Regions from separate parts of the Micromonospora sp. URMC 105 genome, predicted to be linked through region 1. Evidence: riboswitches for the same ligand, from Rfam matches in the RefSeq annotation. Region 1 holds a riboswitch; each other region holds the start of a gene.

Region 1 (4,777 bases):
CTCCTGCCAGTGCCCGAGCAGCATGACGGTGACCAGGGCGGCCAGCTCCCACCAGAAGTCCAGCGCGAACGCGCCCAGGCTGGTGGCGAGCGAGGCGGCGTACGCGACGGTGATCGCCATCCCGACCAGCAGCATCATGCCCGGGGCCCGGTCGCGCACCTCGCGGACGGCCCCGACCAGGAACGGCCGGCCGCCCCAGAAGAAGACCACCGAGCCGAGCACCGGCCCGACCAGGGACCGGCCGGGGAACTCCAGCGAGTAACCGAACCAGTCCATCACCATGTGGCTGGTGACGACGACAGGCAGGGTCAGCGCCAGGCACAGCCAGAACCGGCGGCGGAACATCTCCGGGTCATGGCCGGCGTGCTTGTCGTGGCCCCGATGCCGGCCCGGCGCCGGGTGCCGGGCAGCTCCGGCGTGCTGGTCCATGCCCCCAAGATGCCCGGGGTGCGCGCCGCCGGTGGTGCGAACCGGGCGGACTAACAGCGAACCTGGCTACGATTCTCCGGCCATGACACTCCGCCCGCCGCCGCCGCGGCCCCGCGTACCGCGCCGGGGTCCGTTGCCGTGGCGAACCACCCGGGCGGCCCGCCGACCACGCCGCCCGCTCACCCTGCGTGAACACGCTGGCACCCGGGGGCGAGACCCCGGTACGCGTCCCGGTGCACACCGCCCGCCGGTGAACCGACCGGCCGGCTGACACGTACTCCGCCCTGGATCGTTGGGAGACTCGCAATGGGCGCCGACCACACCCGTCCCGCTCCGTCCGCCCCGCCCGGGGTGCGGCGGATCCTCGTCGCGACGGTGGTCCCGCTGTTCGTCGTCACGGTGATCGCCGCGCTGGCGCTCTGGCCGCGCGACTCCCGGCAGACCGACGGCGGGGCCGAGCCGCCGCGCCACCACGGGACGGTGACCCGGGTGCTGACCGAACCCTGCCCGCCGGCACCCGAGGTTCCCGACGGGTCGCCCGGCGCGGCCGAGGGTCCGTGCGGGACGGTCACGGTCAAGGTCGAGCAGGGCCCGGACAGCGGGCAGCTGGTGCAGACCCAGGTGCCGTCCGGCCCGGGCGCACCGACCGTGGCGGTGGGCGACGAGGTGGTGCTGGTCCAGCTCTCCGACCCGGCCGACCCCACCGCCAGCAGCTACCAAATCGCCGAGCACCAGCGGGGCAAGCCGCTGATCTGGCTGGTCGCGCTCTTCGCGGCGGCGATCGTGGCGTTCGGCCGACTGCGCGGGCTGGCCGCGCTGGCCGGGCTGGGCGCCAGCTTCGCCATCCTGCTCACCTTCGTCGTACCCGGCATCGCCACGGGCGGCTCGCCGCTGCTGATCGCCATCACCGGCTCGGCGCTGATCATGTTCGTGGTGCTGTACCTGACCCACGGGATCACCGCACAGACCTCGGTGGCGGTCCTCGGCACGCTCGGCAGCCTGGTGCTGACCGGGCTGCTCGGCAGCCTGGCCACCGCCGCCGCCCACCTGACCGGGTTCGGCAGCGAGGAGGCCACCACGCTGTCGCTGTACCAGCGCGACGTCGACCTGCACGGGCTGCTCCTGGCCGGCATCATCATCGGCTCGCTCGGCGTGCTCGACGACGTCACCGTCACGCAGGCCGCCACGGTCACCGAGCTGTCGCACGCCAACCCCGGCCTGTCCCGCACCCAGCTCTACCGGGCCGCCACCCGGGTCGGCCGGGCGCACATCGCCTCCACGGTCAACACCATCGTGCTCGCGTACGCGGGCGCGTCGCTGCCGCTGCTGCTCCTGCTCACCGCCGACAGCCGGCCGGTGAGCCAGATCCTCACCAGCGAGTTCCTGGCCCAGGAGATCGTCCGCAGCGCGGTGGCGACGCTCGGCCTGATCGCCGCCGTACCGCTGACCACCGCGCTGGCCGCGCTGGTCGCCACCGCCGGGCGCGGCCCGGCACCCGATCCGGTGCCGGGCGACGGCCCGGCGCCGACGCCCCGCCCCTCCGCCGACCGGGACGCGGCGCTCGAGGCGCTGAGCGCCACGCGCCCCGGCGGACCGTCCACCCCGGCCCCCGCACGGTGGCCCGACCCGGAAAGGAGCACGGACACCGCATGGTGAAACTCCGCTGCGTGACCGACGCCGACGCGGAACCTGACGAACGCGTCACTCGTCACGTACCGCCACGACGAAATAACGCTTTTAGTCGGGTTCTGGACGTAGATCCCCGGTACGACTCTCAGGTAACCTCGCTGCCGGTCACCGCCGAAGGCGCGCAGCGGCGCCTGCGGTGCCGCCGCCCAATCGCCGTGAGGCGAGCCGGGGAACCAGGTACATGGGGTGAATCCGCGCGAGCGGTAGGGGCCACTTCCGTCCCGAACCCGTCAGCTAACCCGGTCGGCGGTCGACGGAAGGGAACACTGTGACGGCACCCCTGCGCCGCTGGTTGACTCCGGTGGTGGCCGTGTTCGCCGCCCTGGCCATCCTCGCCGGGCCCACAGCGGCGACCGCCGCGCCCTCGACCCCCACCCCCTCCGGCCACGGGGAGGACGAGGAACCCAAGCTGCTCACCGACGTCATCGAGCTGCGCAACCGCGAGTACTCGAAGGCGAAGACCCAGCTGGAGAAGTCCAAGAAGCGCCAGCAGCAGCTCGGGCTGGAGGTGAAGCGCGCACAGGACGAGTTGGAGGCGTTGCGGCCGCAGGTCTCGCAGATCGCGGCGCAGTCGTACCGGACCGGCCGGATCGGCGCGGTGGCGGCGCTGCTGGAGAGCAGCGGGCCGGACTCGTTCGTCCAGCGCGCCTCCGTGCTGGACGAGCTGAACATGGTCAACGGGCAGAAGCTGGCCCGGGTCACCGCCGCCAAGAACCGCGCGGAGCAGGCCAAGCTGGCCCTCGACGCCGAGGTGCGCGAGCAGCAGAAGCTCACCAACGACATGGCCCGGGAGAGCCGGGAGGCGGAGAAGGCCCTGGCGCTGGTCGGCGGCCGGGGCTTCACCGGCGGCCTGGTCGATGCGAAGTCGCCGGTCGCCCGGATCGCACCTGGTCGGACGGCGGACGGCGGCTGGCGCCCCGAGTCGCGCACCGAGGACGACCCGACCACCTCCGGCACCATCACCCCCCGCACCCTGCACGCGTACAAGGAGGTCCGGCGGGCCGGCTTCAAGCGGTTCGTCGGCTGCTACCGGCCGGGCGGGCCGTGGGAGCACCCGAAGGGCAAGGCCTGCGACTGGTCGTTGCAGAACAGCGGTTTCTCGTCCTGGCACAACAACGACACCCGGATGTACGGCAACAACCTCGCCGCGTTCCTGATCCGCAACGCCGACCGGCTTGGCATCTACTACGTGATTTGGAACCGGCAGATCTGGTTCCCGGCGACGGGGTGGAAGTCGTACAGCGGACCGTCGGACCACACCGACCACGTGCACATGTCGATGCTGTAGCGCACGACCCGTACCGAACGAGGGCCGTCCCGATGGGGGCGGCCCTCGTCGCGTCGGGGGTGTCAGCCGGTGACGGCGCTCGCCTGGCCGGCTTGGGCCGGCACGGCGGCGGACCCGTCGGCGGGCACCGCGGCCACCGTGCGCACCTCGCCGGCGGCGAGCCGGTACGACATGCCGACCACCGCGCAGCGCCCGGCGGCGACCGCGTCGGCCAGGACGGCGGATTTGCCGAGCAGCGTTTCCACGGTGTGCCCGATGTGGATGTCGACGATCCCGTCGACGTCGTCGATGCCCTGCTCGGCCGCCCGCCGGAGGCTGGGCACCACCGCGTCCACCACCGCCCCCAGGTGCCCGGCGGGGGCCGCGCCCGTCCGTACCGCGTCCCGGGCGGCCTGCACGGCACCGCAGGAGTCGTGACCGAGCACCACCACGAGCGGGGTACCCAGGACGCTCACCGCGTACTCGACGCTGCCCAGCACCTCGGGCCCGGCGGTGTGCCCGGCGGTCCGGACCACGAAGAGGTCACCCAGGCCCCGGTCGAAGATGATCTCGGCGGCGAGGCGGGAGTCGGAGCAGCCGACGATCACCGCGAACGGGTGCTGACCGTCGGCGACGGCCGCCCGGTGCCGGGAGTCCTGGTTGGGGTGGCGCGGCGCGCCGGTCACGAAGCGCCGGTTGCCGGCGTGCAGCTCGGCGAGTGCCTGCGTCGGATCGGTCAGGGTCATTGACTCACCTCGGTCCCTCGCGAGATCGACCTGATCAGAGCCGGCCGGCGACGGAGGCGGCCTCGCCGCCCACCGTCACACGCAGTGAAAGATACGTCAAGGTATACGTGATATGGATTTCATACATTGCGGCGACGCCGGCACCGTGTCTCGCCGCCATGCCCACCGGCCGGGCTCCGGTTGCACGCAGGCCAGGGCGGAAACGTCGGCCGGCTGGCCCTACCATGACGGGATGGCGACGACTGCGCGGAACGGGAGCACCCGGAACTGGACGTTCCTCACCAACCACGCACACGTGCTGCTCGCCATCGCCCGCAACCCCACCGCCCGGCTCCGCGACGTCGCCGACGAGGTGGGAGTGACCGAACGTGCCGCGCAGGCCATCGTCGCCGACCTGGAGGTCGGCGGCTACCTGCGCCGCACCCGGGTGGGCCGGCGCAACGAGTACACGGTCAACCCGCGCGGCCACTTCCGGCACCCGGCCGAGGCCGATCGCCAGGTGGGCGACCTGCTCGCCCTCTTCACCAGCTCGCCGGCCGAGTCCACCTCCTGAGCGCCGCCGCGCCGCGCGGACCGACCCTCCGCCGGTCCGCGCCGGGCGCGAGAGGGCCGGGTCGCCCGTCGCCCCGCTACGGGCGCGGCGGCG
Region 2 (4,777 bases), on a different contig from region 1:
GGCCCGGTGGCAGACCCGCCGCCGCTACCTGGGTGACTTCCCGGCCGACTCGTACGCCGACGGGTTCCTCGACGCGGCCCGGCGCGAGCTGGAGCCGGGCTGGAACCCGCCGGTGCCGCGCGCGTCGCAGACCGGCACGCGCGACGACGCGGCCGTCTTCGGCACCGCCTGAACCCCGCACCCGACGCCCCGCGCCGCCCCGGCAGCGCGGGGCGTCGCGCTGTGTCCGCGCTGGTCAGAGGCACGGGAACAGGCCGTGCGGCGGCGCGCACGGCGAAAGTTATTTACAACTTCTCACCATTGTAAATATTTATCGCCGTCAGCATACTGGCAGCCGGGCGCGCGATCGACCGGCGGCGGCACGGCCACCGGTGACCGCGCACCGGCGACGCGGCGCGCCCCGACGCCGCTCGCCTCCCTCCGTCCCCCGGGAGTGCGCACATGCCATCACCCCTTCGCCGCGTCGCCTGCTGGCTCGGCGCGGCGTCCCTCGCCGTCCTGACCATGCTGGCCATGCCGGGCGCGGCCCACGCCGCCACCCCCAACTGGCCGACGCTGAGCACCGGCACCGGCGGCGCCAACGTCAGCACCGCCCAGTTCCTGCTCCGCCACCACGGCCGGACGCTCACCGTCGACGGGTACTACAGCGCCGGCACCGCCGCCGCCACCAGCTCCTTCCAGTCCGCCAACGGACTGGCGGCCGACGGGATCGTCGGGCCGCTGACCTGGGGCAAACTCGTGGTCACTCTGGATCCCGGCGCGAACAACAACGCCGTACGGGCGTTGCAGACGGCGCTGAACAAGTACGGCTACGGCCTCACCGTCGACGGCGTGTGGGGCGCCTCGACCACCACCGCGGTCTCCGCCTTCAAGTCCGGCCGGGGACTCACCGGCGGCACCACCGTCGGCGCCACCACCTGGCAGTGGCTGGTCGGCGGCGGTGGTGGCGGCGGCACCTGGGCCCCGGTCATCGACCGGTCGGTGCTGCCCCGCTCCGAGTACGACGACCCGCACCACGACTACCCCGCGATCGACCTGCCCACCCAGACCGGGGTGACCACGTACGCGATCACCGCCGGCACGGTGTCCCACGCCGGCGGCAGCTGCGGCTACGGCGTCGGGATCACCGGCGACGACGGCGCGTACTACCTGTTCTGTCACCTGTCGTCGCGCTCCGTCGCCGCCGGCGCCAGGGTCAGTGCCGGTCAGGTCATCGGGTACACCGGCGCCACCGGCAACGTGACCGGCCCGCACCTGCACATCGAGGTCCGCGTCGGCGGCGTCAACCGGTGCCCGCAGCAGTTGCTGCTGGCCATCTACGACGGTGCGACGGTGCCGGCCGCGGCCAGCCTGCCCAGCAGCGGCTGCAGCTACTGAGCGACCGGAGGTGGGCGGTCGGGCCCGGAGCCCGGCCGCCCACCATCGCTCACAGGTACGGGTCGAGCAGGGCGAGCACCGCCGCCGGGTCCTCCACGTGCGCGTTGTGCCCGAGACCGGGCAGGGTCACCACCGGCACGCCCAGCTCGGCGAGCTGCGCGTCGGTGACCATCGGGTCGTGCTCGCCCCGGGCCAGCAGCACCGGGACGTCGGTGGCGGCCAGCAGGGCGGGCAGCTCCGGCGCGCCGACCGCGAAGGCGGCCGGGTCCATGGCCAGCCGCCAGCGGCCGTCCTCGACGCGCAGGCCCGCGTCGACCGCCGGGTGGTCCGGCGCGAACAACCCGCCGAGGCCGGCCACCTTCAGGTAGCGGCGGGCCGCCTCGTCCCGGGTCGCGAACCAGGTCACCGGCCGCTCGGACAGCTCCCGCGCCCGGGCCAGCTCGGCCGGCGACCAGACCGCCTTGATGCCCAGCCCCACCACCGCGTCCACCGGCAGCCCCGCCTCGCGGGCGGCCAGCGCCAGCGCGACCACCCCGCCCAGGGAGTGCCCGAGGACCACCAGCCGCTCACCCGGCCGCGCGCCCTCGGCCGCCGGGCCGAGCCGCGCCGCGACCTGCCCGGCGAGCCCGGCGAAGGAGTACCCGGGCAGCGGCGGGGAGAAGCCGTGCCCGGCCAGGTCCGGCGCCAGCCAGCGGCCCGGCCAGCGGTGTTCCAGCAGCGGCGCCCAGGGCAGCCACACGTCGCCGGTGGCGCCCATCCCGTGCAGCAGCAACAGCAGGCGGCGGGTACCCGAGTCGTCGGTCATGGGGCGCAGTGTGCCACCGCCCGGTTCCGCCGCGCGAGACGCGCCGACGACGACGGGCACCACCCCCAGGGGGGCGGTGCCCGTACGTGCGGTGGTGCGAGGTCAGGCCGAGTAGCCGCGGGTGGCGATCCAGTTCGCCAGGTCGATGGTGCTGATCCAGTACGTCGGCACGTTCGGGTCCGCCGAGTCGGCGATCCGGACCGTGCGGCCGTCGTTCTTGTAGCCGACCACGGCGATGTAGTGGCCGCCCGGGAAGGAGTGCCAGCCACCGGCGGTGTCGGTGGCGGAGCCCGCCACGTTCGCCACGACACCCCGCCCGTCGTTGATGGTCTCGATGACGTCGGCCTGGAGCCGGTCGATCTGCGCGGAGCTGGGGGTGCCGTCGAACATCCGGGTGCGGTACGGGTCGCCCTTGACCGACTGGTTCAGGACCCGGGTGGTGTCCCGCGCCGAGTTGGTGCCCATCTCGGTGGTGCCGAGCGGGCCGACCAGCTCGTCCTGGCTGCGCTCGACGCCGGCCGCGCTGAGCGCGTGGCGCACCGCCGCCGGACCGCAGTTGTAGAACGTGTTCTGCGCCTGGTAGTCGATCCGCAGGACCTTGGTCGACGGCGGCTTGGGAGCCGCCTTGCGGGTCACGTCCGGGTCCGCCTTGGCCTTGCCGGCGGACGACGGCGAGGACGGGCGGTGGTGGGTGGTGGCGCGGTCCTGGCCACGGCTGGCGACCTCGTCCAGCCGGGGCGCCAGCTCGGCGGCGACGGCGGCCGAGGTCTGCTGGCGGGCGGGCGCCTCGTCGGCGAGCAGGGTGGTGGCACCGGAGACCAGCACGAGCGCGGCGGCCGAACCGGCGAGGAGCTGGTACGACCGCTCGCCGGCCAGCCGGCGCAGCTGCCGCTTCAGGGTGTGCTTCACGTGTTCCTCCACGGTACGAGGGCGGGAGCGGCGTGCCGGACCGGCGGGTGACGAGACGTCACCCGCGGTGTGAGGACCGGTGCAGAGGCCGCTCGGCGGGGGTGCGCCCGGGCAGTGGCCGGGCGGCGGGGTGTGGGCCGGGATCAGCGCGCGAGGGCGCGGCGGACCTGCGGGAACACCCCGGTACCGAGGTGGAGAGGGATGCGAGGGTGCTGCACGAAGTGGAAACTCCTTCCGACACCGCCTACCGGGTTAGCTGACGGATTCGGGCGGGAAGAACGCCCTACCGCGGGCCGTGGCCCGCGGATTCACCCCAGACGTGCGTGGGTCCCCGGTTCGTGAAAGTCACGATTGAGCGGGTCGGTGCGGCGTCGCCTCTTGCGATCGGAAACCGCACCGGACGGGGCGACACTACTGGCCGGTCCACCTGCCCGCCAAGCGTCCCCAGCTGCGTAAACATCATCGGGGCGACTAATTTGCCGTACAGTTCGGCACTGACGCCACTCAATGGGACGGACGTTTGTTACGGCACGGTCGGGTCACAACCGGACGGCCGGGCGGCAACGTCAGCGGATCGCGGCGATCGATGTCACCGACTGTTACGAGTGACCGTTTCCGTGATCGCGGTGACGCGGCTCACGAAATTCGGGTAACGATTCGGTCGCGGCGTCAGCCCACCCGGGCGGGCCGCCAGCGCGCCGCAGGCGCCGTCCGCGCCGCCCCCGTCGCCGCCCGTGGCGCGGGCACCCGCCCCGGACGCAGCCGCTGCGCCGCCGCGTACGCCTCTGCGCTCAGGGCACGGGCCGCCTCGGCGGCCAGTTCGGCGTCCCGCCACGCCGACCGCTCCCGTTCGGCCGCCGCCCGGTACGCGTCCCGCCGGCCGTCGCGGACCGCCCGGACCAGCAGCACCTCCTGCTCGACCGGGTGCCGCCGGGAGTCCCAGCCGTCCCGGTGCGCGAAGACGTCCCGCAGCCGCTCCACGGGCAGCTCGCCGCGCCAGTGGGCGGCCACCGCCGCCTGGTGCAGCCAGCGCTCCCGGCCCGCGTACTCGGCCGGCGTGCGGGGCGTACGCGGGGCGGGCAGTGCGGCGGCGCCGACGAACCGACGGGCGGCGGTCTCCGCGTCGTCGTACACCTCCCAGGCCCGGTCCATCTCCTCCTGAGCGGTCAGCCAGGCCTCCCGCCGCCGGCGGGCGGTCTGGGCGGCGCCGGCCGCGGCGACGGCGACCTCCTCGGCGTACCGGCGCAGGTCCGCCAGCTCCGTCGCGGGGCTGGGAGCCGGGGACGCCTCGACGGCCGGCTCGGCGGCGGTCTCCCGCTCCGGGCGGGCGACCAGCACGGTGAGCACGGTCAGGGCGAGCACGAGCAGGGCCGACCAGATGGCGGCGGCGGTCGGGACCTCGACGAGGAACTGGTAGACGACGGTGTTCATGGTCGGCACCTCCCGGAAGGGGGACGCGGATGAGGAGTCCGCACGCCGGCCCGGGGCGGCGGGGCGAGGCCGGGGGGCGTCGCACGCCGGTGGGCGGGTGCGGTGGCGTGGTTCTCGACAGGTGCGGTCGCGGGTCACCCCCGCGTGGGCGGTCAGCCGAGCGGCGGGGCGCGCGGGCCGCTGGCGCCGACGGCCGGCCCGGCCAGGGGCGGCGGCGCGGTGACCGGGTGGGCCGATCGGCCGGCCCGGTCGATC
Region 3 (4,777 bases), on a different contig from region 1:
AACGTGGTCGGTGGCCCGGCGGGCGGGTCGGCCGCGGCGGGGGCCGTGGGGAGCAGGGCGGTGGCGGCGGCGACCGCCACCGCGAGGTGCACCGGGGTACGGACGGACATGGTCCTCCTTGCGCTCGGACGGGGCCCGCCCACCGCGGGCCCCGCACCACGCTAGGAAGCGCTGCAAGAAGTTGGAAGACCATTGGAACTTCAGTCATGCGAAGAAAGAGTTTCTAGGTTCCCGCCGACGCGGCCCTGCGATGTCCACTGTGGCCCGCGGGTCGGGCGGTAGGGTCGGCGATCGTGACCGAGCCCGACTTCCTCACCGCCACCCGCACCTCGTACGACACCATGGCCACCGACTACAAGGAGTTCGTCCGCAACGAGCTGGCCGCCCGGCCGCTCGAGCGGGCCATGCTGGCGGCCTTCGCCGAGCTGGTGCTCACCGGCGGGGGCGGACCGGTGCTGGAGGTCGGCTGCGGACCGGGGCGGATCACGCGGCACCTGCACGACCTCGGTCTGGACGCCGCCGGCCTGGACCTGTCGCCGGGCATGGTCGCGCAGGCCCGCCGGGACCACCCCGACCTGCGCTTCACCGAGGGATCCATGCTGGACCTCGACCTGCCCGACGGCGCGCTCGCCGGGCTGGTCGCCTGGTACTCGGTCATCCACCTGCCCGACGACCGGCTGCCGGCCGCCTTCGCCGAGTTCCACCGGGTCCTCGCCCCCGGTGCGCACCTGCTGATGGCCTTCCAGGTCGGCGACGAGCCGCTGCACCTCACCGACGCGTGGGGGAGCCCGGTCTCCCTCACCTTCCACCGCCGCCGGCCCGAGCAGGTGGCGCGGCTGCTGGACGCCGCCGGACTGGAGGTGCGGGCCCGGCTCTGCCGGGAGCCCCAGGAGTGGGACGGGCGGATCGAATCCACCCCGCAGGCCTGCCTGCTGGCCCGCCGTCGCCGGTGACGACCGGCGGTGACCGGCCGACCACGCCGGCTCGTATCCTTCTCCCGCGGCTCCCGACCCGGGAGCCCGTGCCGAAAGGAATGAGGAGGTTGGTGTGAGCAGCCGGACCGAGACGTTGGAGTTCCAGGCCGAGACGCGTCAACTGCTGCAGTTGATGGTGCACTCGATCTACTCGCACAAGGACGTCTTCCTGCGGGAACTCGTCTCCAACGCCTCCGACGCGCTGGACAAGCTGCGGCTGGAGTCCCTGGTCGACAAGGACCTGGTGGCCGACACCGCTGACCTGCACATCGAGATCGAGACCGACCCCGCGGCCCGCACCCTCACCGTGCGGGACAACGGCATCGGCATGTCCCGCGAGGACGTCGTCTCCCTGATCGGCACCATCGCCCGCTCCGGCACCGCCGAGCTGCTGCGCAAGCTGAAGGAGTCCCGTGAGGCCGCCGCGCAGGACCTGATCGGCCAGTTCGGGGTGGGCTTCTACTCGACGTTCATGGTGGCCGACAAGGTCAGCCTGCTGACCCGGCGCGCCGGTCAGGCCGAGGGCACCCGCTGGGAGTCCACCGGCGAGGGCACCTACGTCGTCGAGACGGTCACCGACGCCCCGCAGGGCACGTCGGTGACCGTGCACCTGAAGCCGGCCGACAGCGAGGACAACCTCGCCGACTACACCGACCACGGCAAGATCCGCGAGATCGTCAAGCGGTACTCCGACTTCATCGCCTGGCCGATCCGGCTGGTCACGGCGGACGCCGAGCGAGCCACCCTCAACTCGATGAAGGCGCTCTGGGCCCGGCCGCGCGACGAGGTCGCCGAGGAGGAGTACCGCGACTTCTACCGGCACGTCAGCCACGACTGGGCCGACCCGCTGGAGACCATCCACATGCGGGGCGAGGGCGTCTTCGAGTACGAGGCGCTGCTCTTCATCCCCACGCACGCCCCGTTCGACCTGTACCTGGCCGACGGCCGGCGTGGGGTGCAGCTCTACGTCAAGCGGGTCTTCGTGATGGACGACTGCGCCGCGCTCATGCCCAACTACCTGCGCTTCGTCAAGGGCGTGGTGGACGCGCACGACCTGTCGCTGAACATCTCCCGGGAGATCCTTCAGCAGGACCGGCAGATCCAGATCGTCCGCCGCCGGCTGGTCCGCAAGGTGCTCGCCACGGTCAAGGAGATGCGCGCCGAGCACCCCGAGCGGTACCGGACGTTCTGGTCGGAGTTCGGCCGGGTGCTCAAGGAGGGGCTGCTGGAGGATCCGGACAACCAGCAGGCGATCCTGGACGTCGTCTCCGTCGCCTCCACCCACGACCCCGCCGAGCAGACCACCCTGCACGAGTACGTCGAGCGGATGAAGGACGGCCAGGAAGAGATCTACTACGCCACCGGTGAGACCCGGACGGCGCTGGAGAACTCCCCGCACATGGAGGCGTTCCGCGCCAAGGGCTACGAGGTGCTGCTGCTCACCGACCCGGTCGACGAGGTCTGGGTGGAGCGGGTAGCGCAGTTCGACGGCCGGCCGCTGCGCTCGATCGCCAAGGGCCAGGTGGACCTGGACACCGCGCAGGAGCGTGAGGAGGCCGAGACGCAGCGGGAGCAGCAGACCAAGGAGTACGCCGCCCTGCTCGGCTTCCTCGGCGGCGCGCTGTCCGACAGCGTCAAGGAGGTACGGCTCTCGTCTCGCCTGACCACCTCGCCGGCCTGCCTCGTCGGCGACGCGCACGACATCACCCCGACGCTGGAGAAGATGTACCGCGCGATGGGGCAGGAGGTACCGAAGGTCCTGCGCATCCTCGAACTCAACCCGACCCACCCGCTGGTTACCGGCCTGCGCGCCGCGCACGAGCGCGGCGGTGACTCCGACGCTCTCACCGAGACCGCCGAGCTGCTGTACGGCATGGCGCTGCTCGCCGAGGGCGGCGACCTGGCCGACCCGGCCCGCTTCGCCCGGCTCCTCGCCGACCGGCTGGCCCGCACCCTCTGACCGGTTGCGACGGGTCCCTTCCCGACCGCCCGGCGGTCGGGAAGGGACCGGTCCGCACCGTGATCCACATGCGAATGCCCGCCGTGTAGAGCATCATCGGCGGGCCCGCAACTCGACGGACGAAGCCGTCGCTCGGCCGGGTGAAGAACTTCACAAGAAGTGGGCAATCCCCCGAAACGGTTCCTAACGTCGTTCGTGTTCGCGATCGCGGACACCACGGCCGGTAACGCCTAATCCATGCCGCCGGCCGCTGGGACCTTGTCACCGGGCATGGAGCGGGGGACCCACACGTTCCTCGGTGCACGTCACCTCGGGGTGAAGCCGCCACGGCGGCCGGGCTCCTCGGCCCGAACCCGACAGCTCACCTCGTCGGCGTGGAGGAATCCACATGGCAACTGAATACACCGCCCGTCACCGACGGGTCAGCTCGCGCCGCATCGCCGTCGGCACGCTCGCCGTCGGTGCGGTCACCGCAGTCGCTGCCGTACTGGCACCGGCGTCACCGGCGAGCGCCGCCGTCAACTGGGACGCGATCGCCCAGTGCGAGTCCGGCGGCAACTGGCACATCAACACCGGCAACGGCTACTACGGCGGCCTGCAGTTCTCGCAGAGCACCTGGGCCGGCTACGGCGGCAAGAAGTACGCCTCCCGCGCCGACCTGGCCAGCCGGGGCGAGCAGATCGCCATCGCCGAGAAGGTGCTCGACGGTCAGGGCATCGGCGCCTGGCCGACCTGCGGCAAGAAGGGCGGCTCCAGCAAGAGCTACGCGAGCAGCTCCGAGAAGTCGCAGAAGTCCCAGAAGTCGCAGAAGTCGGAGCGGCGCTCCGGCTCGCGCAGCTCGTCGAAGGCCACCGAGCGGTCCTCGCGCGGCGAGCAGCACAGCAGCCGCAGCCAGCGGCGCAGCGCCCCCGCCGCCACCGGCGACGTGTACGTGGTGCGGGCGGGTGACACCCTGTCGCGGATCGCCGAGGCCCGAGACCTGGCCGGTGGCTGGCACGCGCTGTACGAGCGCAACAAGCGCGTGGTGGGCAGCGACCCGGGCCTGATCTTCCCGGGCCAGAAGCTCAGCCTCTGACGCGTCGCCGTGTCCGGGTCACCGGGCCGCCGGTCCGCACACCCGATAGGGTTGGCCCTGGTGTGCCGGGAAGTCTGGTCGGCGATGGATGACGCGATCCCTGCCGACGAGGAGACTCCCCGTGACCGACGCCCCCCGGCGCCGTACCAGCCTGTTCGCCCGCCGCTCCTGGGGCGAGACCAGCCGCATCCTGGGCATCCTGCGCAAGGAGACCGTGGGCGGGGCGCTCCTGCTCGTCGGGGCGCTGCTCGCGCTGGTCTGGTCGAACTCGCCCTGGGCGGACGGCTACCGGTCGCTGCGTGACCTCACCGTCGGCCCGGCGTCGCTGCACCTCGACCTGAGCCTCGCGACCTGGGCCGCCGACGGGCTGCTGGCGATCTTCTTCTTCGTCGCCGGGCTGGAACTCAAGCGCGAGTTCGTCGCCGGAGACCTGCGGGACCCGCGCCGGGCCGCGGTGCCGGTGGCGGCGGCGGTCGGCGGGGTGGTCGTACCGGCCGTGCTGTTCCTCCTGTTCGCCGGGGCCGACGGGGCCCGCGGCTGGGCGATCCCCACGGCCACCGACATCGCGTTCGCCCTCGCGGTGCTCGCGGTGGTCGGACGGCTGCTGCCGTCGGCGCTGCGCACCTTCCTGCTCACCCTGGCGGTCGTCGACGACCTGCTCGCCATCGTGATCATCGCCGTCTTCTACACCACCAGCCTCGCCGTGCTTCCGCTGCTGGGCGCACTGGTGCCGCTCGCGCTCTTCGCCGTGCTGGTGCAGCGCCGGGT

Evidence for each region. A riboswitch is a leader RNA that binds a small molecule or an ion and turns the genes downstream of it on or off. The one in region 1 is predicted to bind cyclic di-AMP.
Region 2: linked by a shared signal. The riboswitch ahead of ACSNN7_RS21340 (C39 family peptidase) and the one ahead of ACSNN7_RS08645 (coiled-coil domain-containing protein) in region 1 are both predicted to bind cyclic di-AMP.
Region 3: linked by a shared signal. The riboswitch ahead of ACSNN7_RS11740 (transglycosylase family protein) and the one ahead of ACSNN7_RS08645 (coiled-coil domain-containing protein) in region 1 are both predicted to bind cyclic di-AMP.

The regions. Positions count from the first base shown of each region.
Region 1 covers NZ_JBPQTL010000017.1:37,561-42,337, forward strand. The annotation lists gene ACSNN7_RS08635 (heavy metal translocating P-type ATPase) at 1-429, opposite strand, end outside; gene ACSNN7_RS08640 (YibE/F family protein) at 736-2,085, shown strand; cyclic di-AMP (ydaO/yuaA leader) riboswitch at 2,252-2,382, shown strand; gene ACSNN7_RS08645 (coiled-coil domain-containing protein) at 2,387-3,406, shown strand; gene ACSNN7_RS08650 (carbonic anhydrase) at 3,469-4,131, opposite strand; gene ACSNN7_RS08655 (helix-turn-helix transcriptional regulator) at 4,364-4,684, shown strand.
Region 2 covers NZ_JBPQTL010000075.1:3,192-7,968, forward strand. The annotation lists gene ACSNN7_RS21325 (CDP-glycerol glycerophosphotransferase family protein) at 1-172, shown strand, start outside; gene ACSNN7_RS21330 (peptidoglycan-binding protein) at 442-1,377, shown strand; gene ACSNN7_RS21335 (alpha/beta fold hydrolase) at 1,427-2,182, opposite strand; gene ACSNN7_RS21340 (C39 family peptidase) at 2,285-3,103, opposite strand; cyclic di-AMP (ydaO/yuaA leader) riboswitch at 3,318-3,459, opposite strand; gene ACSNN7_RS21345 (hypothetical protein) at 3,761-4,522, opposite strand; gene ACSNN7_RS21350 (hypothetical protein) at 4,675-4,777, opposite strand, start outside.
Region 3 covers NZ_JBPQTL010000026.1:36,260-41,036, forward strand. The annotation lists gene ACSNN7_RS11725 (hypothetical protein) at 1-110, opposite strand, end outside; gene ACSNN7_RS11730 (class I SAM-dependent DNA methyltransferase) at 294-953, shown strand; gene htpG (molecular chaperone HtpG) at 1,048-2,934, shown strand; cyclic di-AMP (ydaO/yuaA leader) riboswitch at 3,152-3,324, shown strand; gene ACSNN7_RS11740 (transglycosylase family protein) at 3,323-4,009, shown strand; gene nhaA (Na+/H+ antiporter NhaA) at 4,098-4,777, shown strand, end outside.